DNA from 3 places in the Colwellia sp. BRX8-4 genome. Region 1 is predicted to be linked to each of the others. Evidence: predicted binding sites of a transcription regulator. Region 1 holds the regulator's gene; each other region holds the start of a gene.
The links. Region 1 encodes sigma-54, which starts transcription at its own class of promoters, with help from an activator protein. Its sites were predicted from a motif close to GTTGGCACGNNNNTNGNNT; they were not measured.
Positions count from the first base shown of each region.

Region 2: the regulator sigma-54 is predicted to act here: its motif matches at 4,893-4,911, upstream of H4J56_RS14440 (DUF2884 family protein).
Region 3: the regulator sigma-54 is predicted to act here: its motif matches at 4,856-4,874, upstream of flgF (flagellar basal-body rod protein FlgF).

Region 1 covers NZ_JACGVS010000005.1:35,894-46,106, forward strand. The annotation lists gene mlaC (phospholipid-binding protein MlaC) at 1-558, opposite strand, end outside; gene mlaD (outer membrane lipid asymmetry maintenance protein MlaD) at 588-1,055, opposite strand; gene mlaE (lipid asymmetry maintenance ABC transporter permease subunit MlaE) at 1,111-1,887, opposite strand; gene mlaF (phospholipid ABC transporter ATP-binding protein MlaF) at 1,887-2,693, opposite strand; gene H4J56_RS06035 (calcium/sodium antiporter) at 3,010-3,993, shown strand; gene H4J56_RS06040 (KpsF/GutQ family sugar-phosphate isomerase) at 4,037-5,002, shown strand; gene kdsC (3-deoxy-manno-octulosonate-8-phosphatase KdsC) at 5,004-5,549, shown strand; gene lptC (LPS export ABC transporter periplasmic protein LptC) at 5,546-6,112, shown strand; gene lptA (lipopolysaccharide transport periplasmic protein LptA) at 6,093-6,635, shown strand; gene lptB (LPS export ABC transporter ATP-binding protein) at 6,632-7,363, shown strand; gene H4J56_RS06065 (RNA polymerase factor sigma-54) at 7,443-8,951, shown strand; gene hpf (ribosome hibernation promoting factor) at 8,975-9,262, shown strand; gene ptsN (PTS IIA-like nitrogen regulatory protein PtsN) at 9,308-9,763, shown strand; gene rapZ (RNase adapter RapZ) at 9,795-10,213, shown strand, end outside.
Region 2 covers NZ_JACGVS010000017.1:73,961-84,173, forward strand. The annotation lists gene H4J56_RS14425 (DUF3379 family protein) at 1-133, shown strand, start outside; gene putP (sodium/proline symporter PutP) at 925-2,418, opposite strand; gene H4J56_RS14435 (EAL and HDOD domain-containing protein) at 2,674-3,900, shown strand; gene H4J56_RS14440 (DUF2884 family protein) at 4,031-4,840, opposite strand; gene zapE (cell division protein ZapE) at 5,006-6,130, opposite strand; gene H4J56_RS14450 (cold-shock protein) at 6,250-6,456, opposite strand; gene H4J56_RS14455 (RNA methyltransferase) at 6,739-7,287, opposite strand; gene lepB (signal peptidase I) at 7,701-8,363, shown strand; gene H4J56_RS14465 (peptidylprolyl isomerase) at 8,662-9,432, shown strand; gene arfB (alternative ribosome rescue aminoacyl-tRNA hydrolase ArfB) at 9,443-9,856, opposite strand; gene hpf (ribosome hibernation-promoting factor, HPF/YfiA family) at 9,980-10,213, opposite strand, start outside.
Region 3 covers NZ_JACGVS010000002.1:250,252-260,464, reverse strand. The annotation lists gene flgK (flagellar hook-associated protein FlgK) at 1-215, opposite strand, end outside; gene flgJ (flagellar assembly peptidoglycan hydrolase FlgJ) at 270-1,385, opposite strand; gene H4J56_RS02950 (flagellar basal body P-ring protein FlgI) at 1,401-2,525, opposite strand; gene flgH (flagellar basal body L-ring protein FlgH) at 2,561-3,244, opposite strand; gene flgG (flagellar basal-body rod protein FlgG) at 3,261-4,049, opposite strand; gene flgF (flagellar basal-body rod protein FlgF) at 4,078-4,821, opposite strand; gene flgE (flagellar hook protein FlgE) at 5,153-6,568, opposite strand; gene H4J56_RS02925 (flagellar hook assembly protein FlgD) at 6,681-7,367, opposite strand; gene flgC (flagellar basal body rod protein FlgC) at 7,389-7,808, opposite strand; gene flgB (flagellar basal body rod protein FlgB) at 7,811-8,212, opposite strand; gene H4J56_RS02910 (protein-glutamate O-methyltransferase CheR) at 8,283-9,116, opposite strand; gene H4J56_RS02905 (chemotaxis protein) at 9,182-10,129, opposite strand.

The sequences.
Region 1 (10,213 bases):
TAAGCCGCTAAGCTCTGCTTCTTTACTATCAAGCAAACTAACACCTTCGGCGACCATATCGTAAGCTTTCCATTCATTGGTTGTGGTATTTCTTCTAACACGAAATGAAATATCAATAGGTGGTCTACCTGGGTCTAAAACCGAGGTTCTAACAGCAACAACCTTAGCGTCATCAAAGTCTCTTTCTGGTTCAAATTCAACTTCTTGTTGCTTATACAAGGTAAAGACTTGTGCATATGAGGTAACTAAATACTCTCTAAAAACATCAACGAAATCAGCTCTGCTTTGCGAAGTTGTTTGTTCAAAGTTTTTAAAACCGATAACTTTCAATGCTGCATATCGGTAATTAATGTAAGGCATCAACTCTTCACGAACGATATCTTTCAATATTTCAGGGTTCTTACGAATCTCTGGTTGTTCGTCAGAAAAACGTTTAAACGTTACTTTCGCTACCGTTTCGATCATCGCGTACGGATTTTTACTGTCAACCGCTTTTGCTGTTGCACTAATACTCACTATTAATGCTAAAGCGATTATTACTGTAAATAATTTTTTCATTATATTACTACTCTCCATTGGTAAACCTGCTAGTCACTTCCTTGACTAAATAAAAATTGTCCTATTAATTCTTCTAATACTAATGCTGGTTTAGTATCTTCAATAAAGTCACCTGGAACTAGCGTGCCTACCGATTCATCAACAAAACCAGGTCGTAAGCCAACATATTGCTCACCCAACAAACCTGCGGTTAAAATAGAGACCGACGTTGCTTCTGAAAAATTAATATACTGTGTATAAATATCTAAAGTGACTACCGGCGTATAATCTTTTGCATCGATGGTAATATGGCTAACACGACCGACAACAACACCACCCACTTTTATCGCTGAACGAACTTTTAGACCGCCAATGTTATCAAACTTAGCATAAAGTTGATATGTCTCACTATTACCGGAAATACCGCTATCAGCAACTTTCAGCGCAAGCATAAGCAACGCAGCAATACCTATTGCTGCAAATAAACCTACCATTAACTCAATTTTTTTCGACACCATGTCTTCCACCAAACCTAAAATAAAAATTATTATAAAAATTAACTAACAGCAAACATTAACTCGCAAACATTAATGCTGTTAATACAAAATCTAACCCTAAAACCAATAATGATGATTGTACAACTGTTGAAGTTGTCGCTCGACTAATACCTTCTGATGTTGGTACACAATCGTAACCTTTATAAACAGCTATCCAAGTGACAACAAAAGCAAAAACAACCGATTTTATCACCCCATTAAGAATATCTTTTTGAAAATCAACTTGAGCCTGCATCACTGACCAGAATGTACCACTGTCTACGCCCAACCATTCAACACCGACGAGATGACCACCTAATATCCCTACGGCAGAAAAAATAGCGGCTAGCAAAGGTAAACTAATAAACCCTGCCCAGAATCTTGGCGCAATCACACGACGTAAAGGATCAATTGCCATCATTTCTAAACTTGATAATTGTTCTGTTGCTTTCATTAAACCAATTTCGGCGGTTAATGCCGAGCCTGCACGTCCTGCAAATAATAGTGCCGCAACCACAGGGCCTAATTCACGGAGTAAAGAGAGTGCGACCATAGGTCCTAAACTGCCTTCAGCACCATAACCCACTAAAATAGTATAGCCTTGTAAAGAGATAACCATGCCTATAAATAAACCGGATACCACCACTATCATCAGTGAAAGTACGCCAACAGAATATAACTGCTGCACCAATAGAGGAAAGCCTTTACGTACATTCGGCACATGAAGCAATGCAGAAAGTAATAAAACTATTGCTCGCCCTAATCCCGTAATCGTGGCAATAATGTTATGACCTAAACTTTGTAAACTATTCATTATTTAGGCTCCTTACCCATTAATTCATCTTGATAAGGGGCGCTAGGAAAATGAAATGGTACGGGACCATCAGCTTCACCTTGAATAAATTGTTGCACCAGTGGTGATGTTTGCTTACTTATCTCTGACGGTGTGCCATGACCAATAATTTTCTTTTCAGCAATAATATAAATGTAATCGGCAATACTCATTACTTCTGTAACGTCATGTGAGACCACAACTGAGGTTAAACCTAATGCTTCATTTAAATCTTTTATTAAACGAACAATAACACCCATTGAAATAGGGTCTTGTCCCGCAAAAGGCTCATCATACAAAATAAGTTCAGGGTCTAAGGCGATAGCGCGGGCAAGGGCAACTCTTCGTGCCATGCCACCAGAAAGTTCGCCAGGTGCTAAATTTCGTGCACCGCGTAAACCAACAACCTCAAGTTTCATTAATACCATTTTTTCAATTAACGATTCTGACAAGGTACTGTGTTCGCGCATCGGAAAAGCAATATTGTCGTAAACACTCATATCGGTAAATAACGCGCCACTTTGAAACAACATGCTCATACGTTTACGCGCTTCATAAAGTGCACTGCGTGATAATGTTGGAATATTTTGTCCGTCAAAAAGTATTTTACCTGAATTGGGTCTGAGTTGACCGCCAATTAAACGTAATAAGGTGGTTTTACCAATACCACTTGGCCCCATTATCGCGGTAACTTTTCCTTTAGGGATCGACAAACTAATATCATCATAGATCACTCGTTCATCACGTTTAAACGTAAGGTTCTGGATATCGACCAAGTTTTCAGGCATAAGATTTATATAACGTCACTGGTTGTTATTATTAAAGTCAGGTGAATTTTACCTGAGCAATCAAAAAACGTCATTAAAATTGCGTTAAAAATGTAAATAAAAATCGTAAGAAAGCGTGTAAAAACGTAATAAAGTGTAAGATTTTACTCTCAGAAGATATATTTTTGCTTTAATGAAATTTTTACTTTGGCTATTTTTTAACAATGGCATGTAAAAAAACCGCCTTTTGGGCACTTTTTTACCAAGATCTGATTATTTCTCTTTGTTTTTGCTTCGCAACCAGCGACAATTTACGCTCTTAATATAGGAGCCCTTAATGTTATTACAGATTCTAATTTTACTTGTTTCACTTGTTACTCTGGTATGGAGTGCTGATAAATTTGTTTTTGGTGCCTCATCATTAGCAAGAAATTTTGGTATCTCACCGATGATTATTGGTTTAACTATTGTTGCCATGGGTTCATCTGCTCCAGAAATGATGATTGCAGCGACAGCATCTTTAGACGGTAACAATAATACAGCTATCGGTAACGCAATCGGTTCAAACATTACTAACATTGCTTTGGTACTCGGTATAACGGCATTATTTCAACCTTTAAACGTATCCTCATCAACGGTAAGACGAGAAATTCCATTAATTTTAATTGTTACCGCCCTAGCCTATTGGATGCTTTCTGACGATTACTTTGGCTTTAACGAAGGCTTATCACTGATGATCGGCTTTTTTGTTTATATATTTGCGTTACTTTTTATCACCATAAGAGCCTCTAAAACTCGGCCAATTGATGATCCATTGATCATTGAAGCTGAACAAGAAGTGCCAGACGCGGTTAGCAAACCTAAATCTTTACTTTGGCTAGTCGTTGGTATTATTTTCTTACCTATGAGTGCTAGCTACCTGGTCGATTCATCCGTTTTTATTGCTAAAGCATTTGGCATAAGTGACTTAGTGATTGGTTTGACCGTTATTGCCGTTGGCACAAGCTTGCCAGAACTTGCTGCAAGTATTATGAGTATTATCAAGAAAGAAGATGATTTAGCGCTAGGGAGTATTATTGGCTCTAATATCTTTAATATTTTGGCCGTACTCTCGCTCGCTGGCTTAATTGCACCTGGCGAAGTAGATTCAGATGCCGCAGCACGTGACGCTCCTTACATGCTTGGCGTTACCGTATTATTATTTATACTGTGTTTTACTCGTCGTGCCGGAAAGTTTTGCATTGGCCGCTTAAAAGGTTTGTTATTAATAGGCGCTTTTATCGCTTATCAAGCGCTACTTTTTAGTCAAATAAAGCAATAACAAACACTATAATAGCAATTTACAAAATAAAAACGGGCTAATAATGAACGATTTCAAACAACTAGCGTTAGACGTTATTCACATAGAACAACAGGCTATTGCAGAGTTAGCCCAGTACATTGATGAGAACTTTGAATATGCCTGTCAGTTAATGTTTAACTGTAAAGGTAGGGTTATTATTGCTGGCATGGGCAAGTCAGGCCATATCGGTGGCAAGATTGCTGCAACGCTGGCGAGCACCGGCACACCTTCTTTTTTTGTTCACCCTGGTGAAGCAAGTCACGGTGATTTAGGTATGATTACCGGTGATGACGTCGTGTTAACTATTTCGCACTCGGGCGAAACCAGTGAAGTGTTAGCAATAGTGCCAGTCATAAAACGTATTGGCGCTAAACTTATTGCGATGACGGGGAATCCAGCCTCAACCTTAGCAAAACTAGGCGATACCCATGTCTGTGTTGCTGTTTCACAAGAGGCTTGTCCACTAGGATTAGCGCCAACATCAAGTACCACAGCAACCCTAGTAATGGGTGATGCACTCGCTGTTGCCTTATTAAATGCTCGCGGCTTTACCGCTGACGACTTCGCACTCTCTCATCCCGGTGGTAGTTTAGGAAAACGCCTATTACTACGTCTTAGCGATATAATGCATAGTGGTGAGCGCTTACCAACTGTAAATGCTAATGCTAAAATTAAGGATGCGTTGGTTGAAGTATCATTAAAAGGTTTGGGGATGACGGCGGTAGTCGACGAGAGTGGTCAATTACAAGGCTTATTCACTGACGGAGATTTACGTCGTATTCTTGATGAACGTATTGATATACATCTCGATACTATTGCATCAGTGATGACAAAAAATCCCACTGTGGCTCATCAAGATATGCTAGCCGCCGAAGGCTTAAAAATCATGGAAGACAAAAAAATTAATGGTTTAATTATTGTTAATGACAATAATATACCTATTGGCGCAATGAATATGCACGACTTACTAAAATCAGGTCTTATCTAATATGCAAACACTCTATGGCGAAATTACTGACACAGCATTCAATACCATGAAAACAATAAAGCTGCTGATATGTGATATTGATGGCGTTTTTTCTGATGGCCGTATTTATTTGGGTAACGATGGTGAAGAATTAAAAGCTTTTCACACTAAAGATGGCTACGGCATAAAAGCATTAGGCGCCAGCGGTGTCGATGTAGCGGTGATCACCGGGAGAACATCAAATATTGTCGCAACACGTATGTCAGCCTTAAATGTTAAATATATAGTGCAAGGTGAAGAAAATAAATTACCCGCCTTGAAAACGATGGCTAAGCAATTAAAGCTATCCCTCGAGGAAATTGCTTATATTGGTGATGACATGCCTGATTATGAGTGTATCAACGCTGTAGGCTTGGGTATTGCTGTTCAAGATGCCCACCCAAGTATTTTATCTATCGCAAATTACACCACTTTTAACCATGGCGGTTTTGGTGCTGTTCGAGAAATATGCGATTTAATCATGCTTAGCCAAAACACCTTAGCAAATGCTTCGGGTGCGAGTATATGAATCGACTTTATAGTTTAACCTTGTTGTTTTTTCTAATTGCGGGAGGCGTTTACGGTATAATTGAATGGAGAAATTCCTCAGCACCACAATTACAAGCGATTGATAAGACGCTGACCCCTGATTTTATTGCCGAAAATTTACACAGTAATGTTTATAAACATCAAGGAAGTTTAGCTTATGTTGTTGATGCCCATCGTATGGAACATTACCCTGAGTTAAGTATTACCAACTTTGAGTTTCCTCAATACACACTTCATCCAAAAAATGATGCGCCCGCATGGAAAATATCTGCCAATGAAGGCATATTATACAATAACAACCGGGTAAAATTAGCAAAGCATGTCCGCCTGTTAGCAACAGATCCCGATAGCTTATTACAAGAAGTTCAAGGAAAATACTTTGAACTTGATCTAAAAACTAACATCATAAGTTCAGAACAAGAAATTAAAATTATCGGTAAAGGATTTACCATCGATGGTAAAGGTTTAATTGTCGACTTAAACACCAACCAAATGACACTAACTAAACATGTGAAATCAATTTATGAAATTGTTAAAAAATAGCCTACTGTGCTTATTGTTATCAACTCCGCTATTTTCGTCAGCTTTCGCTGAAAAATTTGATATAAAACAAAAGATTGAAATTAACGCTTCAAGACAAGCCGTTGATCTTAAAAATAAAATATTCAGCTATATTGATAACGTGGTGATCACTCAAGGTTCATTAGTTATACGTGCTGATTTAGTACAAGTGCTGACTCAATCTGGCAGTGAAGAAAAAACCTATATCGCTAAAGGGAAGCCAGCAACCTTTAAACAAACCTTAGCCGATGGTACTCCTCTTAGCTTACAAGCAGACGAAATAAGATATGAGCCCGCAAATAATTTAGTGATAATTTCAGGAAATGCGTTATTACAGCAAGAAGGTAGTGAGGTTAGTGGCAGTAGAATTACTTACAATATTGCCACTCAGTATGTTAATGCTGAAAGTAAATCTAACGAACGCACTAAAACGATTTTTCAGCCGAAAGAAAAAATTAAAGCGACAACCACAGACGCGAAAACTCAGGAAAAAATTAATTTATGAGCACTAGCACCCTAATGGCAAAAGGCCTTGCCAAAGCCTATAAAGGCAGAAAAGTGGTTAAAAATGTCAGTATGCAAGTTTCAGCAGGACAAATAGTCGGTTTACTAGGCCCAAATGGTGCCGGAAAAACAACTTCTTTTTATATGATTGTGGGTTTAGTTGAAAGTGATAGTGGCGATATTATCTTAAATGACGAAAACCTGACGTTAGCGCCTATGCATGAGCGTGCGAGAAAAGGCATCGGATATTTACCACAAGAAGCCTCTATTTTTCGAAAACTCAGTGTTTACGACAATATTATGGCTATTTTACAAACACGAAAAGAATTATCAGATGCTGAACGTGAAGAGAAATTAGAACATCTTGTTGAAGAATTCAACATAGGTCATATCAAAGATAATTTAGGCATGAGCTTATCTGGTGGTGAACGCCGCCGAGTAGAAATTGCTCGCGCATTAGCTGCTGAACCAAAATTTATTTTATTAGATGAACCTTTTGCTGGTGTTGACCCAATTTCAGTAGGTGATATTAAAAAAATTATTCTACACTTAAAAGAACGTGGCATTGGTGTGTTGATCACTGATCACAATGTACGTGAAACTCTCGATGTATGTGAACATGCGTATATTGTTAGTCATGGTGAACTTATTGCAGAAGGTACTGCAGATCAAATTCTTGCAAATCAACACGTAAGAGATGTATACCTTGGTGAACAATTCACGCTATAGTAGTCAGTAAATGAATAGTATCTTCGTATGAAAAAAACGAAAATATCCCATTAAAAATAATAGGAAGTTAATGACCTAAATGCGCCCTACTCTACAACTCCGCATAGGACAACAATTAACCATGACGCCACAATTGCAGCAAGCAATCAAATTGCTGCAACTGTCTACGTTAGAGCTTCAACAAGAAATTCAGGAAGCCTTAGAAAGTAATCCATTATTAGAAATGGATGAGTCTTCAAATAATCCCGAAGATAAAAGTACTGACAACCTTGAAGAAGCTCACACTGCCGGTACTGGTGATGTTAAAGAAGCCCCTGCTTCTGATGGTAGCGAAGACGCTACGCCTACCATTGATGAAATCACCACCACTGAAGCCATGGACAAGAACGATATCCCTGAAGAATTAAACATGGATACCACTTGGGATGATAACTACACGGCCGGTGCAGCAAGTTCAAGCTCAGGCCCAGCTTCAGAAGATTATACTTACCAAGGCGAGACTCAAGACTCCATTCAAGATCATTTGCGCTGGCAAATGGAATTAAGCCCTTTTACCGAAACAGACCGCGCTATAGCGACAGCAATTATTGATGCTGTTGATGACGCCGGTTACTTAACGGTATCTAGTGAAGACATTTTAGAAAGTGTTGCCATTGAAGGAGTAGAGCTTGATGAAATTGAGGTGGTACTAAAACGTATTAACCTCTTTGATCCTGTCGGTGTCGCTGCTCGTTCTATTTCAGAATGTTTAATCATTCAACTTAATCAATTTGACCCCGCTACACCTTGGTTAGCAGAAAGTAAGTTAGTTTTGCGTGACCATATTAATCTGCTGGGTAGCCGAGACTATCGTACATTAATGCGTAAAACTCGACTGAAAGAAGAGCAACTGCGCGAAGTGGTGCGTCTTATTCAATCACTTGATCCTAGACCCGGCGATAGTGTGATGAAGAGTGACGATCAGTATGTTATTCCTGATGTGTCTGTTGAAAAGAAAAATGGCCGTTGGGTGGTCGAATTAAACCCTGATACTGCGCCAAAACTTTCGGTGAATCAGCAATATGCTTCGATGTCACGTTCGATGAAGTCGACAGCGGACACACAATTTATTCGCTCAAATTTACAAGAAGCTAAATGGTTTATTAAAAGCTTAGAAAGCCGTAATGATACCTTATTAAAAGTGTCAAACTGTATTGTACAACGTCAAATTGGCTTTTTTGAACATGGTAATGAAGCCATGCGTCCAATGGTTTTAAATGATATTGCCGAAGCTGTCGATATGCATGAATCAACCATTTCACGAGTGACGACACAAAAGTATATGCATACGCCACGTGGAATTTTCGAACTGAAGTTTTTCTTCTCAAGCCATGTTGGCACCGAAAGCGGTGGCGAATGTTCATCAACAGCTATTCGTGCATTAATCAAAAAATTTGTTGCTGCCGAAATCCCAGCAAAACCACTTAGTGATAGTAAAATGGCTGATTTATTAGCCGATCAAGGGATAAATGTAGCTCGACGTACCATAGCAAAATATCGAGAGTCACTTTCTATTCCACCTTCTAACCAACGAAAAAGTTTACTTTAACGAAAAGATGAGGAATTAAGCTTATGCAAATTAATCTTTCTGGCCACCATGTTGACATTACCGAAGCTTTACGAGAAAACGTCACGACTAAGATGGCAAAATTAAACCGACATTTTGATCATATCAATAATGTTCATGTTGTTCTCACCGTTGAAAAATCAAATCAAATTGCTGAAGCGACTGTTCACGTTAGTGGCTCTGATTTACATGCAAAAGCTGAAAATGCTGACATGTATGCCTCTATTGATAGTCTTGTTGTTAAGCTTGACCGGCAAATATTGAAGTACAAAGGTAAAACGAATCAGCATTAATGCTGTTTATCGCCTGTTCACTCACCAAAGAATCTAAGTAGTATAATGAAGTTGCAAGATATCCTTACCCTTGATTGCACCCTGTGTGCGATTAAGGGTACAAGCAAAAAAAAACTCCTTGAAATAATTAGCGAAACTGCGGCAAAAAAATTCGATAATATTGATACTCATCAATTATTCGAAAGCTTAATGGCGCGTGAAAAAGTTGGCTCTACCGGCATAGGGAATGGCATTGCGATTCCTCATGGTCGATTAACTAATACGTCACAAGTTATTGCTGTATTGCTGACCAGTGAACAAGCCGTTGAATTTGATGCGATAGACAACCGTGCTGTCGATATTATTATTGCGTTATTTGTCCCCGAAGAAAACTGCCAACAACATTTAGATACCTTACAAAGTATCGCGCAAATATTTAGTACTAAACAATTCGCAAAGCAAGTAAGAAAATGCCAAAATTCGCAAGAGCTTTTTACTTTAATAAAGCATGCTAAACGTTAATAAAATCTAATAATAATCCAGGAAAACTCAAATGAAACTCTTGATAGTCAGTGGTCGCTCAGGGTCAGGTAAAAGTGTCGCCTTACGTGTACTCGAAGATTTAGGCTACTACTGTGTCGATAATATTCCGGTGAATTTATTGCCTGCATTAGCACATACCGTTATTAATGATTACGACAAAGTAGCGGTTAGTTTAGATGTACGTAACTTACCCAATGACCCTAATGACGTTTCAGAAATATTAGATTATCTACCAAAAACGGTAAAACTCGATATTCTGTATTTAGATGCTGATGACTCTGATCTTATTCGACGTTTTAGTGAAACGCGTCGTTTACATCCTTTGATTAAACAAAATATCCCACTTGACCAAGCCATCTCTTTAGAGAAAAAGCTGCTTGAACCTATTTCCACGCGTGCGGGTTTGTATATTAATACCAGTCAGTTATC
Region 2 (10,213 bases), on a different contig from region 1:
TTTTTCAACAGATAAATTAATAGGAAAATCCCAACACTTTAAAAACAGTAATATTATTGTAGTTGCTGACAAAAGTGAATCGCTTACGCAGTGGCAAACAGCCATCGATAGAAATATTAGCTGGTCTATTTAAGTCATAAAAATAATATTTTACTGTTAACGTCGTCGCACATGAAACCATGGCGACGACGTTCTTAATCCCCTCTTATTAAAACTCCATTGCTCTTGCACTGAAACCATCATATTAATACTCAAATCCCCAGACTCAACGCGTTTCAGTATCTAGTACTGACCTCCCAAACAACAGAAGCCAAAGTCGTCATGCTGAACTCGTTTCAGTATCTAGTACTTACCTCAATTCAAGCAACAGATACCAAAATCGTCATGCTAAACGCGTTTCAGTATCTAGTACTCACCTCCAAACAACAGAAGCTAAAGTCGTCATACTGAACTCGTTTCAGTATCTAGTACTTACCTCAATTCAAGCAACAGATACCAAGATCGTCATGCTGAACTCGTTTCAGTATCTAGTACTGACCTCAATAAAATAGAGATTAAAATAACATATACATTCATTGCCATCCTTGGCACCACGCTATTGCCTCCAGGGATGGAGGTACTTATGATTTGTCAGGAACAAAAATCATGACCGTTCATCCTGAACATATACGTTGCTTGCCATCCTTGGCACCACACTATTGCCTCCAGGGATGGAGGTACTTATGATTTGTCAGGAACAAAAATCATGACCGTTCATCCTGAACATATACGTTCCTTGCCATCCTTGGCACCACACTATTGCCTCCAGGGATGGAGGTACTTATGATTTGTCAGGAACAAAAATCATGACCGTTCATCCTGAACATAAAAAGCCCGTTATTGAACATCAATAACGGGCTTTATTTGAGCGAGTTTACAATACCATTAATCGATATTGTGCTGCTCTATCATCTCATCAAACATCTTTTCAACAGATTCATCAGGTGCCGCGGTCAAGTTACTCACCACAACAATCGCTATTGTTGAAAGTATAAAACCAGGAACAATTTCATACATCACTGAACTCAATAGTTCACCACCGACAGTTATCGGAGCATAAATCCAAATAAGAACGGTTATAGCGCCCGTTAACATACCTGCTAAAGCGCCTTGTTTGTTCATTTTTTTCCAGTAGAGACTTAAGATAACTAGTGGTCCAAATGCGGCGCCAAATCCTGCCCAAGCGTTACTAACCAAACTTAAAATAGAGCTATTTCGGTCATAAGCTAAAGATATCGCAACAATAGCAACTAGAAGTACAGATAAACGGCCAACAAAAACAAGCTGTTTATCAGTAGCATCTTTATTTAGAAACGCTTGATAAAAGTCACCGGTTAATGAGCTTGATGTCACTAATAATTGAGAAGAAATGGTGCTCATTATTGCAGCTAAAATAGCGGCTAATAAAAAGCCAGAAATGAGAGGGTGAAATAAAACCTGAGAAAATAAAACAAAAATAGTTTCTGGATCGGTTAATTCTGTGCCCGTTTTCGCCACATAAGCAATACCAGCAAAACCAGTTGCCATAGCACCACAAATAGAAACGATCATCCAAGTCATACCAATACGACGAGCAGCAGGTAAATCTTTAACTGACCGGATTGCCATAAAGCGCACAATGATATGTGGCTGGCCAAAATAACCTAAGCCCCAAGCCATCGCTGAAATAATCGCCAGCGCACTAACACCATTGAACATATTAAACTTTTCAGCATCAATAGAATGAATAACATCATTCATTGCTTGTACGCCACCAATATCGCTTATAACCACAAAAGGTACCAGCACAAGTGCTACGAACATAATACACCCTTGCACAAAATCGGTTAAGCTTACGGCTAAAAAACCACCAAACATAGTATAAAGTACAACAACACCTGCGGTAACGTAGAGCCCAACTTCATAATCTAATCCGAAAGAGCTTTCAAACAATTTACCACCAGCAACGATACCTGATGAAGTATAAAGCGTGAAAAAGACAATAATAACAATTGATGAAACTACGCGTAGCAAATGGCGCTTATCATTAAAACGGTTTTCAAAGAAATCAGGTAACGTTATCGAATCATTTGCTACTTCGGTATAAGTTCTCAAACGAGGCGCAACAATTAAATAATTAAAATAAGCACCGATCACTAAACCTACGGCGATCCAAATACTGCTTAAACCTGTCACATACATAGCACCTGGTATGCCCATTAGCATCCAACCACTCATGTCAGAAGCCCCAGCGGAAAGAGCCGTCACTGAAGGACTTAGATTACGCCCTCCTAGCATATAACCTGCTGCGTCACTGGTCGATTTTTTAAAGGCATATAAACCTATACCGATCATAACAATAAAATATAAACCTAAAGAAAATAATGTACCAAATGCCAAATTAACCTCCGAAAGTATTATTATATTTTTACTAAGTAAAAAAAATGTTAAAAACTTCTGTTACTAAGCAAAAAATAGATTAAGCTAGTATGACTAGATATTTTGCTATTACTATACTTTTATTGTTTTCAACTATATTAAAGGTATTATCCATGTAATATTCTTATGCCAGCAACTAATATATAAAAATAGTTGATGCTAATTTATCCTTTTTCCAATATATTCAATATAGTTACGAAAATATCAGGAATTTTTATGTATTTTTATGCCGCCAGGCAACCCATTCTAGATAAAGACAAAAACCTTTTTGCCTATGAATTGCTATTTAGAGACAGCATTGACAACGTTTTTCCTGATATCGATGGCGATGAAGCCACCACAAAAATGATTGAAGCAAGTAAATTTAACTTAGGTATAGGAGAATTTACTGGTAATAAGCCCGCCTTTATTAATTTTACCCTTGAAACATTAAGTCTTGGTTACGCAAATATGCTGACCACTGATGAAGTCGTCGTTGAAATTCTTGAAACGGTTAAGCCGGGTAAAAAGCTATTAGCTATTTGCAAAGATCTTTATGAACAAGGTTATACACTAGCGCTAGATGATTATGAACATCAAAAAGTGTGGATACATTTTTTCCCTTATATCAAAATAATAAAAATAGATTGGAAAATATCCACTATTGAAGAAATTAAAGAAGTTAAACAAGCGATTACTAATTTCCCTGATATTAAATTGCTTGCAGAAAAAGTTGAAACTTACGACGAGTATAATCAAGCACTAGAATTAGGCTTTGAACTATTCCAAGGCTTTTTCTTTGCTAAGCCTGAGATGATAAAAACTAAAAGTCTCTCTCCATCACAGATTGCCATGGCTGAGTTACTTTATGAAACATCAAAACCCGAATTAGATTTAATCAGTATTACTTCAGTCTTTGAACGCGATGTAACGCTTTCTTATAAACTCTTACGATATGTTAACTCGGCGATATTTCGCAGACGCAATGAAATATCAACGATAAAACAAGCACTTGTAACACTAGGGTCACAAGAATTAAAGCGCTTTTTAGGATTGATGTTTGCTATAAATGTTAACCCTGATAAACCTTCAGAGTTAATTAATTCAGCGATGGCTCGTGCTAAATTTTGTGAACTTGTCTCAAAGGATATAAATGCTCCAATAGATTCATCTATTGCTTTCTTAACGGGCTTATTATCATTAATTGATGCCATTTTAGATGAAAAACTTGAAACTGTTTTAGAAAAGTTACCACTTGCGCAAGAGATAAAGATTTCTTTACTCACTAAGAAAGGCGTATTGGCTGAATTAATCCAGTTATTAGAGTACATTGAACATGCACAATGGGATGAAACCACTATTGTTATGAAGAAGTTAGGTATAGAAAAGGAAAAAGTCATTAGAGATTACAACCAAGCACTTTCTTGGGCTGACGAGCAGTCACAGATGACAAATGGCAGTTAATTAAGTCAATGGTTCGATTGACAAAAAACAAGTAACTGAATTATTTACTTGTTTTTATTGTCAATGATTAGAGAGTAACGCGCCCATGTTATAATAGGCGATACAGAATTTTATCTATATTTAGTTAAAATTACATAAGTTCTTTAGTGTTTTTAGATGAAACAGTAGTGGTTAATAAATTAAAGTCTTTTAACACTATTATTTCGTTAGTTAACCTGTCTTCAAGTGCATCGATGTCGACAACAGATTGACAAAGTACTTCACTATTTTTTTTAATTTGTTCGCCACGAGATTCCATTTCGTTTTCCATTTTTTCACCGAAATCCTCCATACGAGATTCAAAAGCGTTCATATCGCCACCAGAGAAAAGCATCTGTTGCCCTACCGCTATCATTAAACTACCAATCGAATTTTGCACCGTCTTTTCTATTGCACTTTCAATACGTTGCTCAAAATCTTCGTTGAAAAAGTTTTCTCCTGAAAAACCATCCTCGTCAAAATAAATGTCATTATCACTGGTTAAGCCCAGATCAACTTCTTTACGTATCTCTGAAAGTTGACTAGTAATTTCAGCACTCAGCGTATTATCTTGACCGAGTAACTCATTAAACGCTAAATTAATGCCGTCATTCGCAAGATCAATAGCATCTAATGCAACACTTTTTACTTGTGGAACTGCAGCCCTAATGCCAGACGAATAATCATGAACCAAGGATTGCTGATTATCTGTTAAGTCAACTTGAACACCATTGACATATAATCGTTCATTATCAACAATTTTATAGAGTGGCAGTTTACTTTTAGAGAATTCAATAGCGGTTGGCGTAATTTTAATACCACCAGATATTGTTGCATTGCATGAGTCATTTGTAAAAGATGCGGTGGAAGCGAACGTACTGCTGCTTGCCAATATAAGTGCTGTTGCGATGAGTGTTTTCATATTATGCCCTTCGATTGTTATCGATTAAATAATGCCTAACTTAATATAGACATTACAAAACTAGTGCCAACTAGTAAAACCAATAAAATTCAATAAGATACAAAATAAACATAAAATAAAATGAAAATTAAATACCATTTATTAGTGAAATAAACACATTTGTGGCTAATATGCTAATTGTTGCATTTCAATGAGACGGGATTGGCAGCGAGCAAACTCAAAACTTAATTGCTGTCCTTGGTAAAGCTCAATAATATCAACTTCAGCATTAATAATAAGTCGTATATTTCTATCATAAAATTCATCAACAACAGCAATAAAGCGCCGAGCTTCATCATCTAAGTGGCGAAGTTGGCTTAACAATTTACCGTCGCGTTGATAGTCATCTTCTACGCCTGATATCACAGACGTTATGCGCTCTCCATCAAATTGAGGAACTTGGTCAAGCAATACTAATTTAAAATGATCAGCTAGGCTAATGTAGTCTCGCTGACTTCTAGGACCAGAACATAGTGCATAAAAATCAAAAAGTATAATAGTATCTGTTTTCGCTTGAAAAGGGATTTTACGGTGGTTAACGGTTATATTACCTGAAGTGCCTACAATACCCGTAATATCTAAAAACCTTTGTCTAAGCGTTTTGTTATTTAATGGGTAAGTATAATCACGATATGCGATTGCGGTTTCATCATAACGGTCTAAGCGATGATCTACAGCACCATCAACCGATAATACTTGGCAATAATCGTTAATTAAATCTATGGTAGGCATAAATCTTTCGCGCTGTAACCCATTACGATAAAGTTCTTCGGGTCGACAGTTAGAGGTAGCGATTAAAATAATATCTTGTTGAAAGAACGCCTGAAATAAGCCAGAAAGCAACATAGCGTCACCAATATCTGAAACATAAAACTCATCAAAACACAGTACTTTGATCTTTTTAGCCCATTGCTTAGCAATAAACGTTAATGGATCACTTTGTCCTGTACATAAATTTAATTGTTGATGTACTTCTTCAATAAAGCGATGAAAGTGAATACGTTTTTTAGCAGTAACGGCTAAATTTTGAAAGAAGAGATCCATAAGCATGGTTTTACCACGACCGACTCTCCCATAAAGATAAATCCCACGAATAGCAGACGATTTTTTCAGTCGTTTAGCAAGCCAAGATTTATGCTCATGTTGATAGATTTGTTCAGAAAGATCATCAAGTTTGGCAACGGCATTAACTTGTGCATAATCGTATTTAAAATTATTCGAAGTAGATAGAGCTTGGTAAGCTGAAAGCATATCTTAAGTTTTAAACGTTGAAACTAAATTTTTCCCACAAAAAAAGGGTGAGACATAAGTCTTACCCTTTTTAGCAATTTATTTGTATGAGGTAACCTAAGTTAGCTCAAGATACAAAATTAAAGAGCTTGAATGTTCTCAGCTTGAGGACCTTTCTGACCTTGAGTTACAGTAAACTGTACTTTTTGGCCTTCAGCTAGAGTTTTGAAACCGTCGCCAGAGATTGCAGAAAAATGTGCGAAAACGTCAGGACCAGATTCTTGCTCGATGAAACCAAAACCTTTAGACTCGTTGAACCATTTTACTGTACCAGTAGTTGTAGACATAATAGTATCCTATTTGTTTAATATAATTAATCTTAATTTTGTTTTAGCCATTAAATAAATTTAATTCACTAAAACGATGATGCTGAGAGTGTTGCTATGACTTATTAAACAGGACGAGCTACTAACATAACTTCGAAACTTGGTACATAAATATAGGTAGTACTTTCTAGCTGCGTGCATTGTATATCGTTGACAGAAAGAGTCAAGTTTTTTATCGACTTTATTAATTCTTTTGTTTGTTTTATGAACAAATCGTTAGATTAACACTATCAACAAGCCATTTTACTGTTTCACTTTTACCGTGTTATTTGTATCTCTACTTTTTCGGATAAGTTCATCGTCACCAATAGCTATTGCAGACTTTGCTAAGCGGTCATAAAGTAAAACATTTACTGTTGCTGCCAAATTCATACAACCATTCGTTGGAATATATACCACAGCATCAGCTTTATCGATAACAGCCTGACTAATAGTGCCATCTTCAGGGCCAAACACATACATAGCATTTTTAGGGTGAATGAAGGCCGGCAATGGCACCGCTCCTTCAATTAAATCAACACATATTAGCTTGCTCCCTTCGGGTAAACTTTCCACCAAAGATTCAACACCAATTAAAGGTATTTTTTTACTGGCACTTTGTGTGTCGGTATGAAATTTCGCGGCTCTTGCATACCTAACACCACTGTAGAGTACGCTATCAACTTGATAACATCCTGCTGCGCGCATTACAGCACCGACATTACTTGGGCTTTTAGGATCGGTTAAACCTAAGGTTATCTCAGCTGATTCAGCGTTTTTATGTTTTAACGGTACTTTTATCTTTTTAGTCATTAATATAATCGTTTTGGTTAGTTACTTTACAAATACAGGTAAATTCTACAGGAATTCTCCTTAGCTTTAATAAAAAATTCAAGTAAATAGTAATTTTTTATTTGTTCTCAAGTTAACGTTTGATTTTATCTAGTCTACCTTAGCGACCGATAGTTTAAGCTCGAAACCTATAGTGATATGAACACTAAATAAGTTTCACACTAGCAAGTGGAGTGACCAACGAAGTTTACTTTTTAAAAATTATACAAAGCTATTATTAATGCATTATTCATGAGCTCTTTCCTTGTTAAACAGTAAAGTTGTCATAATCCGTTACATTTCATAAGCAACAAATCAAAAAATAATGGTCATAATAAACTAAGATTTTCTGTTAATAACTATACCTGTGTCATCAATATTTAAAAGGAAAGAAAATGAAAAATAGTCTCAAGAAACTATGGAAAGAAAATAAGTTATTATTTATTTTTATTGGTTTAATGTTAGTTTTTCGTAGCGCTGTCGCTGACTGGAGTGACGTACCTACAGGTTCGATGAAACCAACAATTGTTGAAGGCGATAGAATTTTTATTAATAAAATGGCTTATGATATTCGCTTACCCTTCACTCATATTTCTCTTGTTACACTTTCCGAACCACAAACCAATGACATCATTATTTTTGATTCAGTGGTCTCAGATAAACGTTTAGTAAAACGTGTAATTGGTGTTCCAGGTGATACAGTTACTATGAGAAACAATAAATTAATTATAAACAACCAAGTGATTAGCTACAAAAAAGAATCAACAACAAACCTGCCATCGAACAATTACCACGACAAGATTGAGACGATCAATGGCCAGCCACATTTTATTCGAACCAGTAAGTTGGCGTCACAATTGGATAACTTCAACCAAGTTATAGTGCCTACTGGTCAGTATCTAGTTCTGGGCGACAACCGAGATAATAGTGCAGATTCACGGGTAATTGGCTTAGTGCCAAGGAAGGAAATTGTTGGCAAATCTAGTCAAGTCGCTTTTTCTCTAGATTACAATAATAACTTTTTACCACGCACTAATCGTTTTTTTCATTCACTTTAAATGTTTGTTAACTACTGGTACTTTTTGCTCAGATTTTAAATCACATTAGGTAAATTCAGACGACTTTTTTTATTTTAATCTCAAATATACTGGGATTTATTTAACGTATGTCGTTAATAACGATATACGTTATCAGCTCTCACCGCTTTTATAGCCTCATTGATATGCTGAAAAAAAACGCTACAACCACAAACTCAAATTTACAGGTAAGAAAAGCTCTTGTTGTTTTAGACTAATACTTTTAGTATCTCTAGCATTGTATTCAACTATTATTATCCCTAATAAATTTAAGGTTACTATGTATCAAACTTCTCCTAAATCACTCGTACTAACGGGTGCATTTTCTATTGCGACACTATTATCAGTATCGAGTAATGCGACAATTGTTGAATTTGAAACTTCTCAAGGGAATTTCAAAATTAACTTACACGATCAAACCACGCCTAAAACAGTAGAAAATTTTTTAAGGTACATTAATGACGGGGATTTCAACAATACTGTTGTTCATCGTTTAGTGCCTAACTTTATTATGCAAGCGGGAGGCTTTGAATTTAACGGAAACTTTCCATTAACGGCCATTGATGTTGATAGTTCTGTAAAAAATGAGCCATTGTATTCAAATGTTAGAGCAACTGTCGCGATGGCAAAAGTAGCAAACAGTCCCAATAGTGCAACCAGTCAGTGGTTTATTAATTATAAAGATAATAGCGCTATTTTAGATAGACAAAATGGTGGTTTTACGGTGTTTGGTGAAGTGATTGAAGGTATGGATAATATCGATAAAATAGCTCAGTTACCCATTTGTCAAAGTATACCAATGCCAGACTATACCGACGAGCAATGTGCTAATAGTAATTTTGTACCTGCAGATGAGAATTTTGTAACCATTCGTACTGTTACCATTTCAAATAGTTCAACCACAACGTCTGAAAGCCTATCTCCGGTAAAAAATACGCTGATTAATCAGGAGAGCAGTTCAAGTGATAGTAGCGGTGGCGGTAGCTTATCCTACTTTGCATTACTGGCATTATCTTTAGTCGGCTTACGACGTAAAATGAAAATATCTTAACCAATGTTAACTAGTCAGTGACCTTGCCGCGGAGTGCTTTTACATTGCCGCGGTGAGATTTACCCGCTAAGCGTCTTTTTTTGGAATTTTTTGATGGTTTAGTTTCTCTTCGAACCTTTTGAATAACCATTGCTGATTTAATCACTTCAACAACACGCTCAAGCGCAGATTCACGATTTTTCTCTTGTGTTCTATACTGTTGCGCCTTGAGAACTAAAATTCCCTCTTTAGTGATACGTTTATCTTTTAATGCTAATAAACGTTCTTTATAAAAATCAGGTAAAGACGATGCCTTAATATCAAAGCGTAAATGAATCGCTGATGATACTTTATTGACATTTTGTCCTCCCGCCCCTTGTGCACGAATAGCGGTTAACTCGAGTTCATTTTGATCTAACCAGACATTATTTGAAAGGGCCAACATATTTTACTTCTACTACCTTATTTATTCACACGTTAAGTATACCATTCATAATGATAATAATAAGCTAGAAACTAAAACGGGAGCAATAGCTCCCGTAAACATTTAAGTATAACTACTTTGAAATTAGTTCAAATTCATTTCTTGAACTTTCTCATGGGCAATTTCAGGCGTAACTGAAACAGGCTTACTGTGTAAATTTGCTTTTAATTGGCCTTTTCTATGTTTAAGTGCGGCATCAAGCTTTTTGGCTACACTAGCAATTGCGGGAAACATGACATCGTCTTCTGCTGATACAGCAATACGACCACCTTCATAATTTGTTGTTATTTCTGCTCCATATTTTCCATGCTCTTTTGA
Region 3 (10,213 bases), on a different contig from region 1:
GAGAATTGTTCGTATAGGCGAGTGATATCGTTAACATAGGTACCAGAGCCAACATAGTTGCCACCACTGAATAAACCCACCGATGAATTTTGTTCTGCGCGTTGTCGGCTATAACCTTCTGTATTAACATTGGCAATATTATGACCCGTTGTCGCCAGCTGCTGCTGTGCGGCAAGTAAACCACTAACACCTGTGTTATATAAGTTAACCGACATGACTTCACTCCTAACCTAACCAAAACTCAATGCATTTATATGCTGAGCGCTTATTTACTTATTTAGTAAACTGGTTACGGTTCGTAGTGTTCCCTTAATTTTTTCTGCGTATTTGGGATCCGTCGCATAACCAGCACTCTGTAGATTATGCAGGAAGTGTTCCACATCGCCAGCTTTGTCTAATGCATTTTTATAGCGTTCGCTGTTTGAGAGAAACTGCATGTAATCATTAACGCTGTCACTAATGGTTTCATAAACGCGAAAGGGTTCACGTTTTTTAACCATAGCACCTTGCTCAAATTCAAGGGTTTCCTTATTAATTTTCTCGCCATCCCAGCGTTTATCGGCTTTAATGTTAAACAAGTTATTAGAGCTTTGACCACTTTCTGTTTTGATGATTTTTTGTCCCCAGCCAGTTTCTAATGCGGCTTGAGCTATAACAACTTCAAAGGGAATATTTAACTTTTCTTCAACACGTTTAGCATCTTCGGTTAATGCCATAACAAAGTCTTTTGGTTGCTGATACTGAGGCTCTTGCATGGCAAGCATTTCATAAACAGACGGTTTGTTATCTAACGAATTTACCGTGTTAGTCGAAGAAGGCGCTCGTTGTGGCATATCAAATAATGCTTGTCGATTATTAGTTGAACGATCACCCGAGTCATTAGTTTGACGATCATCGGCCGAAATAAGGATCCCTGTGTCGACAATTGACTTGCCTTTATTATTATCTTCACTGAGTAAGCCGTTACTTTTACTGAAGCGATTATCACTTTGTAAAAATGACTGTGGGGTAAAACTTTCAGTGTCACCACCTAGCTGGCGAACGATTAAGTCCGATAAACCTAAAGAGCCGTTATTTGATAATTCTAATGACATTTGTTGGTCATGCATATCACGATAAAATTTTGTACTTTCTGAATTAAAGGGACTATCTGACTCTAAAACGTCTTGTGCTTTACGCATACTTTTCATCAGCATTTGCATAAAAATCGCTTCAAACTGCTTGGCCGCTGTTTGTAAAGCCGCATCTTTTGAGCCTTTATCAGTTTCTTTAGACTGTTGGCGAATAGAATTCAAGCCATTGATGTCTAAAAAATTCTGAGAATTAGCGGTCACAGATGCCTGCGGTGCCAATGAAGTTAGTGATGATTGATTCGGTGTAATCATAAGCTTTATTGATCATTAAATAATGATCAATTCTCCTCGTAATGCACCCGCTTGTGATAGTGCTTCAAGAATTGCCATAACATCACCAGGGCCCGCACCAATTTCATTAATCGCTCGAACGAGTGTGTCTAAGCTTACCCCCGGATCAAAAACAAACATCCGGTTATCATCTTTATTAACGTTAACAATAGATTGATTCGTCACCGCCGTATTACCATCAGCAAAAGCATTAGGCTGAGAGACATCTCGTGTTTCATTAATCGTTACCGTAATACCACCATGAGTAATAGCGGCAGGCAATAAGCGCACATCAGAGCCGATCACGATGGTACCAGTACGGGAGTTAACAATAACTTTCGCCGCCGGACGTGAAGGTTCGAATTCTAAATTTTCTAAGGCAGCCAAAAAACTGACTCGTTGGCTCGCATCTCTTGGTGCATTGACTTGAATAGAGGTTGCATCAATAGCGCGAGCAATAAAAGTGGCGGGGTCGTTAATGTTAGCAAACTCGCTATTAATGACTCGCTCTAGACTTCTCGCACTACTGAAATCAGAATCTCTAAGATTAAAGGTAATATAATCGCCAGAAGTAAATGGTGAAATAACTTCACGTTCAACCATAGCACCATTAGCAATACGGCCTACGGTTGGTGTATTAACAATAACTTTTGAGCCATCTAAACCTTCAGCACCTAAACCGCTAACGACTAAACTGCCTTGAGCAACGGCATAAGCATTACCATCAATACCCATGAGAATAGTTTGTATTAATGTTCCACCACGTAAGCTTTGCGCACTGCCCATTGAAGAAACTGTAATATCAATTCTTTGTCCGGGTTTAGTAAATGCGGGTAACTCAGCATGAACAGCAACCGCAGCAACATTTTTAATTTTTGGTTTTAAATTAGCCGGCATAGTAATACCAAAATTACTTAGCATGGTTTTGAAACTTTGTTCGGTAAATGGACTTTGTTCGCCTGTGCCAGGTAAACCCACCACTAAACCATAACCTATCAATTGATTACTTCGGACACCAGCAACATCGGCTAAATCTTTAATTCGCTGTGCAGAGCTCATCGAACTAAACAAAAATGTTAGCACCAAGACAGTAACTTTCATACTTGTGAAAAAAGTGTTCATAATAATACCTATTGAAAGTTTATGTTCAATTAACCCTACAGGGGCCACCAAGAGCTAGTAAAGAAACTCGATAACCAACCTTGTTCTTGTACGTCAGCAAAAGTCCCAGTACCTGCATATTCAATGCGCGCATTAGCGATTTTTCCAGAAACAATGGTATTACTAGAGCTAATATCTTGTGCGCGAATAACACCGGTTAAGCGAATAAATTCGTCACCATTATTTAAAGTCATCCATTTTTCACCACGGATCATCAAATTGCCATTGGGCAAAACACGCAAAACATGTACAGAAATATGACCGTTTAAGCTATTACCTTGGTTAGACTTTGAATCACCACTAAAGTCAGAGCCTTGGTTATAGCCAAATTGAATGGCATTATTTTTAAAGTTTACTGCAGCGCCGCCTAAACCAATAATAGGATCTAAACTGGCACTATTTTCTTTACTCAACTCTGTTTTAGCATTTTTCTGTGCTTGTGTACTTTCACTTAACGTCACTGAAATAATGTCACCAACACGATGAGCTTTTGAGTCAGAATAAATATTATTAACGTAGTTAGCTCTAAACAGTGAACCCGTCGGGATAATAGAGGCTTCTTCCATTTCGGGTAAAATCGGCGCAAAGTCAGGATCGTCAGGTAACGTTTTTGCCTGTTCAACACTGGCACAACCCGTTATTGATAAAAAAAAGATAACTAAGACTAAGTGAATTTTCATAAGAGATTCCTTAACGCTATAACTGCTGATTAATATAACTAAGCATTTCATCAACTGCTGAAATTACTTTTGAGTTCATTTCATATACCCGTTGACTTTCAATCAAGTTAACAAGTTCTTCGGTGGTATTTACATTCGAGGTTTCTAGCGCGCCTTGCACTATCATGCCAAAACCTTCTAAACCTGGAACCCCTTCTTGTGGAGCACCACTAACCGCTGTTTGAATGTATAAATTTTGTCCTATTGGCTGCAAACCAGTCGGGTTAACAAAGTTAACTGTATTAATTTGACCGATAACAGCAGGATCAGGTTGCCCCTGAAGAGTTACAGAGACTTCACCATCTTGAGAAACAATAATACTTAACGCATCAGGCGGAATAGTTATTTGTGGTTGAATTAAATAACCCGCGCCCGGTGTAACCATATTGCCCTCTTCATCCATGGTAAATTGACCATTTCTTGAATATGACGATGTACCGTCAGGGAGTTGCACTTCAAAAAAACCTTCACCTTGGATCATTAGATCTAAAGCGTTATCGGTAGTTTGCATATCACCTTGGGTATGAATTTTTTGCGTAGCCACCACTTTTGTACCCGCGCCAAGCATTAAGCCTGAAGGCATCTCTGTATCTTGTGCAGAGCGACCACCTGGCTGATTAATCGTTTGATAGAGTAAATCTTCAAATACGGCACGACTTTTCTTAAAACCTATGGTACTGGCGTTAGCTAAATTATTAGAAATTACCGCAATATCTTTTGTTTGCGCATCTAACCCTGTTTTACTTATCCATAATGCTGGGTTCATAAATCACCTCAAAAATTATTTATTTAAATTAGAAAGCACGTAATAAAGATGCTGAACTTGCATCAACTTCTTCCGCTGTTTTCATGAGTTTTAATTGCATTTCAAACTGACGTTGCAAAGAAATCATCGCGGTCATCTCCCCAATAGGGTTTACGTTACTTGCTTCAAGCATGCCATTTTCGACTTTGACATTGACGTCAGCATTCTCATTTAGTCCATCTTTTCGACGAAACAAGCCATCAGCACCTTTTGCTAACTCTTGCACCCTCGGGTTAACCATTTTTAGACGACCCACTTCTTCTTGAAGAGAACTCGGTGCTCCTTCAGGCTGAACCATGATGGTGCCATCTTTACTGATATGAATATTATTGACTGGTAGAGGTATAAATATCGGGCCAGTATCTCCTAAGACAAGCTCACCTTTAGAGGTTTCTAAAGCACCTTCTTCGTTGAGTCTAAATTGGCCATCACGTGTATAACCTTCAGTACCATTTTCAGCTTGAACAGCAAACCAACCCGGCCCTTGAATGGCAAGATCTAAATCTCTAGAAGTTTGCATCAAAGAACCACTGTCAAAGTTTTGGCTGGCATTTTCTGTCATGGCAAACACACGAGAAGGCAAGCCTTCGCCAAAAGCTTGCATTGAACGCGCCTGTGCTAAATCGGCTTTAAAACCCGTAGTCTTAGCGTTAGCAAGGTTGTTAGCATTAACGGCAAGCGAATGCATATTTTGTTTCGCACCGCTCATTGCGATATAAAGCATTTTGTCCATAACAGATCTCTAAAATTGTATCTTACAATGAGAAATGCAATAACAGTGCCAGAAGAAATAGAACAGGAAAAGGAAGATGGAAAAATAATCGTTTTATCGTCAACGAAAAGGAACCGACTGAGGTTTTGAAAGAAAGGTGGTTTGATAAAGACCATCCGCTGCTCGGGCATTGACACATAAAGAAGTATTAATGCGATGAAGACATGGATGCCTAAGAATAGCTATGTTTCGCTCTACATCTATACCGTTCATCCTGAACATAAAAAGAGATAAAACATTTTACGTTTTATCTCTTTTATTTATCATAGACTAGATTATTTTAAAGATTTATTTATCGAATCTGTAGAATAGTTTGGTTTAGCTGGTTATCAACTTCTAGTGCACGAGAGTTAGCCTGAAAATTTCGTTGTGCTGAAATTAAGTCGATTAATTCTGTGGTTAAGTTAACGTTTGATTGCTCTAATGCCGATGAATTAATAGTACCAAAAGTACCTGAACCCGCCTCACCAGCCAATGCTTCACCGGAACTAATACTTTCTTTCCATGAAGTATTACCAATTTGCGTTAAGCCCTGTTCATTGGCAAAGTTTACTAAAGCAATGCGTGATAATGGTTCTGAGGTACCATTACTGTAAGTCGCTCGAATTAAACCATCACTACCAATATCTATACCGGTTAATCGACCAACCGCTAAGCCATCTTGCTCAAGCGAAGTCACTTCAAAGTTTGAAGCAAACTGCGTAGGTTCATTTGGATTAGGGCCAAGAGGGTCTAGATTAAAATTAATTTTCACGGTTTGAGTTGGATCAGCACCATTGGCTAATATTGTCGCTCCAAGTGCCACGGTAATAGCACCACCGTCACCTGGCATAGGTAATTGTGCAACAAAATCACCTGAAGAATCAAAGTACATACGCATGCCAGTAACACCGCCACTTGCTGATAACGGACCTGAACTACCGCCACCTTGTGGATTTGTTATTGGCGTTCCTGGAGCTGCCGTTGGATCTGGATCTGTCTGTCCACCTGGATCAGCTAAATCTACCGGTATGCCATCAACGCCAGCAAACATCATCCACTCGTTAGCATCAGACGAAGGATTATCTTTAATAAAGTAATAAGTCATTATATGACTATCACCTAATGAATCAAAAATAGTCACTGAAGTTGAATGGTTAAAAGTCAAAGGATCATCGGGATCAAAGTTACCTGGCGCACTACTAATGAAAGAATCACCCGCAGGTAAGTTCATTCGTACATCTACTTCACTGGTTTTTTGAGGAGCACCAGAGGCCGTAGGAATACGAATAGGCTCTGCCGTACTTAAACTTACCGACGCAGAGGTGCCGTCAGGGTTAACGGGGAAACCTAATAAATGCTCACCCGCAGAGTTAACAACAAAGTTACTATCGTTTAATTTAAACTGACCTGCTCGGGTATATGACGTTTCTAAGGAGTCAAGTTCAGGTACTGTTGCATAAAAACCATTACCCGTAACGGCTAAATCTAACGCGTTATTAGTAAACTGAATACTACCTTGCTGAAACTGCTGAGCGACATCTGCCGTCAAAACACCGTCACCCACTTTTGTTTTACCAGAAGCAAGTAATGATGCTGCATACACATCAACAAATTCCGCACGCGACTCTTTAAAGCCGGTGGTATTAACGTTAGCGATGTTATTTGATGTAACATCCAAATCTTTTTGAGCAGCGTTTAATCCGCTCAACGCTATATTAAATGACATAATTGCACCTCATATAAAAAACTGTTTATCTTAATTATTTCTAATTTTCGAGTATTCACTCTTCATTGAAATAACAGTGGCTTAAATTTATTTAGTTCGAAGAACTATTAATTTAACCTTCTGATACTTCCACCACATCTGCTAGTGCCATGGAACTGCCACCATTAAGATTTAATAAAATATTTCCACCTGCACCGGCTAACGTCACACTATCTACTTTACGATAGGTCATCGCTTGTAATTCTGATGCTTCACCTTCCACTAATCCTGCAATTCTAAAACGATAAGCACCTTGTGGAGCGGGCTCGCCATTTGTCATCTTGCCGTCCCAATTAAAGGTAAACTCACCTGCAGCCACACTGCCAACAGGAACTGTTTGAATAAGTTCTCCAGCGGTGTTTTCAACATAAATATTCACATTACTTGCCGCTTTATCAGTGATCATTTTGCCTTTAACGGCTTCACCTTCAGCCATACCAAAAACATTATCATCAACTAGAACGCTACGACCCACTAACGAGGAGGCTTGCAATGCTTGACTCGATGACATGGATGCAGCAAATGATGTAAATTGTTCATTTAGCGTTGCCACACCGTCAGTCGTTGAAAACGCAGTCATTTGCGAAATCATTTCATTATTTTCAACGGGCTTAGTCGGATCTTGATGAGAAAGCTCTTTGGTCAGTAACGCAAAGAAATCTTCTTGCGTTAACATACCATTGCCATTATCCGTCGTTGTAACATCTTCCTTTTGCCAGCGCATGCCATCTAAAGGTTTACTTCCGCTTACTGTTTCCATATTTTATCCCACCTTTAATTGTTACTTGCCAAGCTGTAAGGTTTTATTCAGCATATTTTTTGCTGATTCAGCCAATTGAACATTTGTTTGATATGAGCGTGATGCTGAAATCATATTGGTCATTTCTTCAATCACGTTTACATTGGGTTTATAAATGAAACCATCTTTATCTGCCATTGGGTGTCCCGGAGAGTGCTGAATGTTTAAAGGCTGATCGCTTTCCACAATGCCTAAAACTTTGACACCTACGCCTGAGTCATCTTGTCCTGCGGCAGCTTTTTGCATCTCTGCGGCAAAAACCGGATGCCGTGCTCGATAGGTTGCATCAACACTACTGCTAACACTATCAGCATTAGCAATGTTACTTGCGGTGGTATTTAAGCGAACAGATTGAGCGCTCATACCCGTGCCAGATATAGTAAATACGTTAAATAGGCTCATAATTATTGCCCTGCTCCGGTGATGGCTTTTTTCAAGCCTTTAATCCTGCCAGTAAGAAATTGAATGCTGGCTTGATACTGCATTGAGTTTTCTAGATACAAGTTTCGTTCCACTTGTGCATCTACGGTATTACCATCGCCAGTATCTGGTTGATCTGGTGTTCTAAATTGCACACCATTATTGGTTGCAATGCGAACATCAAAATGCTTTTCGTGGGTTCGTGACATACCTGATTGTTGCTTTTGAGAGGCTTGCGCTAAGGCAGACTTAAAGTCCATGCCCTTGGCTTTATAGCCAGGTGTATCTGCATTAGCAATATTACTAGCAATAACTTCTGCACGTTTAGAACGAACAGCAAGTGTTTGTGGGTGAATGCCAAGTGCTTTTTCAAAAGTGATAGCCATAGTGTTACCTCCAAATCAATGAAGATAACTATACAATTTCTATGCCAACGGGGAGTTTAGTGGGGGGATATTAAGTCTTTTTCTGGTAAATGATACCAGGATTACAGCGAACCATATCAAAGTTTTGGTTTAAACCCGTTAAGGATTCCGAGGCGCCAAGAAAGAGATAGCCGTTAGGATTTAGCACGCCTTCAATTTGAGATATTATTTGCTTTTTAATTTCTGGTGCGAAGTAAATCAATACGTTACGGCAAAATACAATATCAAACTTACCCATTAAACTATAACTATTTAGGAGATTTAGTTGTCTAAAGCTAACCATTTTCTTAACCGAGTCTTTGACTTTTGACATACCTTTATCGCCATTTTCAAAAAACATTCTTTTGCGTTCGGCTGATAAACCTCGTGACAAAGCTAAATTGTCATAATGGCCATACTTACAATGCTCAAGCATAGTATTGGAGATATCAGTGCCAATAATTTGAACACCCCCCGAAAACGCAGCAGGATTACTTTGCTTAAATTCTTGAACTGCCATCGCAATAGAATAAGGTTCTTGACCTGAAGAACTTGCCGCTGACCAAATTTTCAAAGGCGTTCTTTGATTTTTAAACTCAGGAAGTAAGCGTTTTTTCAATAGTTCAAAGGGGTACTCATCGCGAAACCACAAGGTTTCGTTGGTCGTCATGGCGTCGATAACTGCGGCGCGTAATTGCCTTTCAATTGGACTGAGAGTACGAGTGACTAAATCACCTAATGTGGTAACATCAAATTTAGCCATTAAAGGGGCTAAACGGCTTTTTACTAGGTATTGTTTATTTTCACCTAAGACGATGCCACATTGTTTCTCTAGGAAGACTCTAAACTGATGATAACTGCTATCATCAAGCTGTCGGATTGACACTTCGATATTCCGCCTTAAATTATTATTATCATTTATTAACGATAGAATACGCTAAAAATAATGGGTTAATTAGCATTATTTGCTAGTTCATCTTTCTTTAACCATTTTTTTACTGCTGTGGCTAACTCATCAGGATGAAACTTTGGAATAAAATCTTCTGCACCAACTTTAGCAACCATGGCATTATTAAAAACACCACTTAGCGAAGTATGTAAAATAACCGGCATGGCTTTCAATCGATCATTATTTTTAATCTCAGCGGTTAAGGTGTAACCGTCCATTTCAGGCATTTCTATATCTGAGATAAGTAAAGCCACTTTTTCGGTAATTGATGTATGACACTCGGCTTCTATAGCAAGTAATTGATCTAAAGCGTCTTGGCCATTTTTAGCTAACAACATTGTTAAGCCTAATGGCTCTAGAGCTCTTCTCACCTGATTTCGAGCTACGGTTGAATCATCCGCGATCATAATTACCCGTTCGCCAAGACTAACTCCGACACTCGCATCAACAACACCTTCACTTAGTTCTGTTGAAATAGGACTAATTTCATTTAAAATTTTCTCTACATCTAAAATAGAGACCATTTTTTTGTCTATTTCTGTAACCGCCGTTAAATAGCTTGATTTGCCAGCACCTTCTGGAGGGGGCATGATATCTTTCCAGCTTAACGTGACGATTCTCTCAACACCGCCAACTAAAAAGCCCTGCACACTGCGATTATATTCTGCAATAATGACAAAGGAATTTTCATCTGGCACTATTTCTGGGCCACCTGTCGATTTGCTCAAATCGATCACTGAAATGGTTTGGCCACGAATATGGGCAACACCTTTAATAAAAGGGTCTTGTCCTGGCAGTAAGGTTAAGCGCGGACAAGGCATAACTTCACGTACTTTAAAAACATTAATACCAAAACGTTGTGGTCCGATTAAACGAAAAAGTAATAATTCAAGCCTATTCTGCCCAACCAACTGAGTGCGTTGATTTACTGAGTCTAAAATTCCTGCCATACAAACCTCATTTTACTTAATTCACAAAAAGGCACACTTCTTGATTGTGCTTACAGATACATATTGAACGTTCAATTTTTTGAC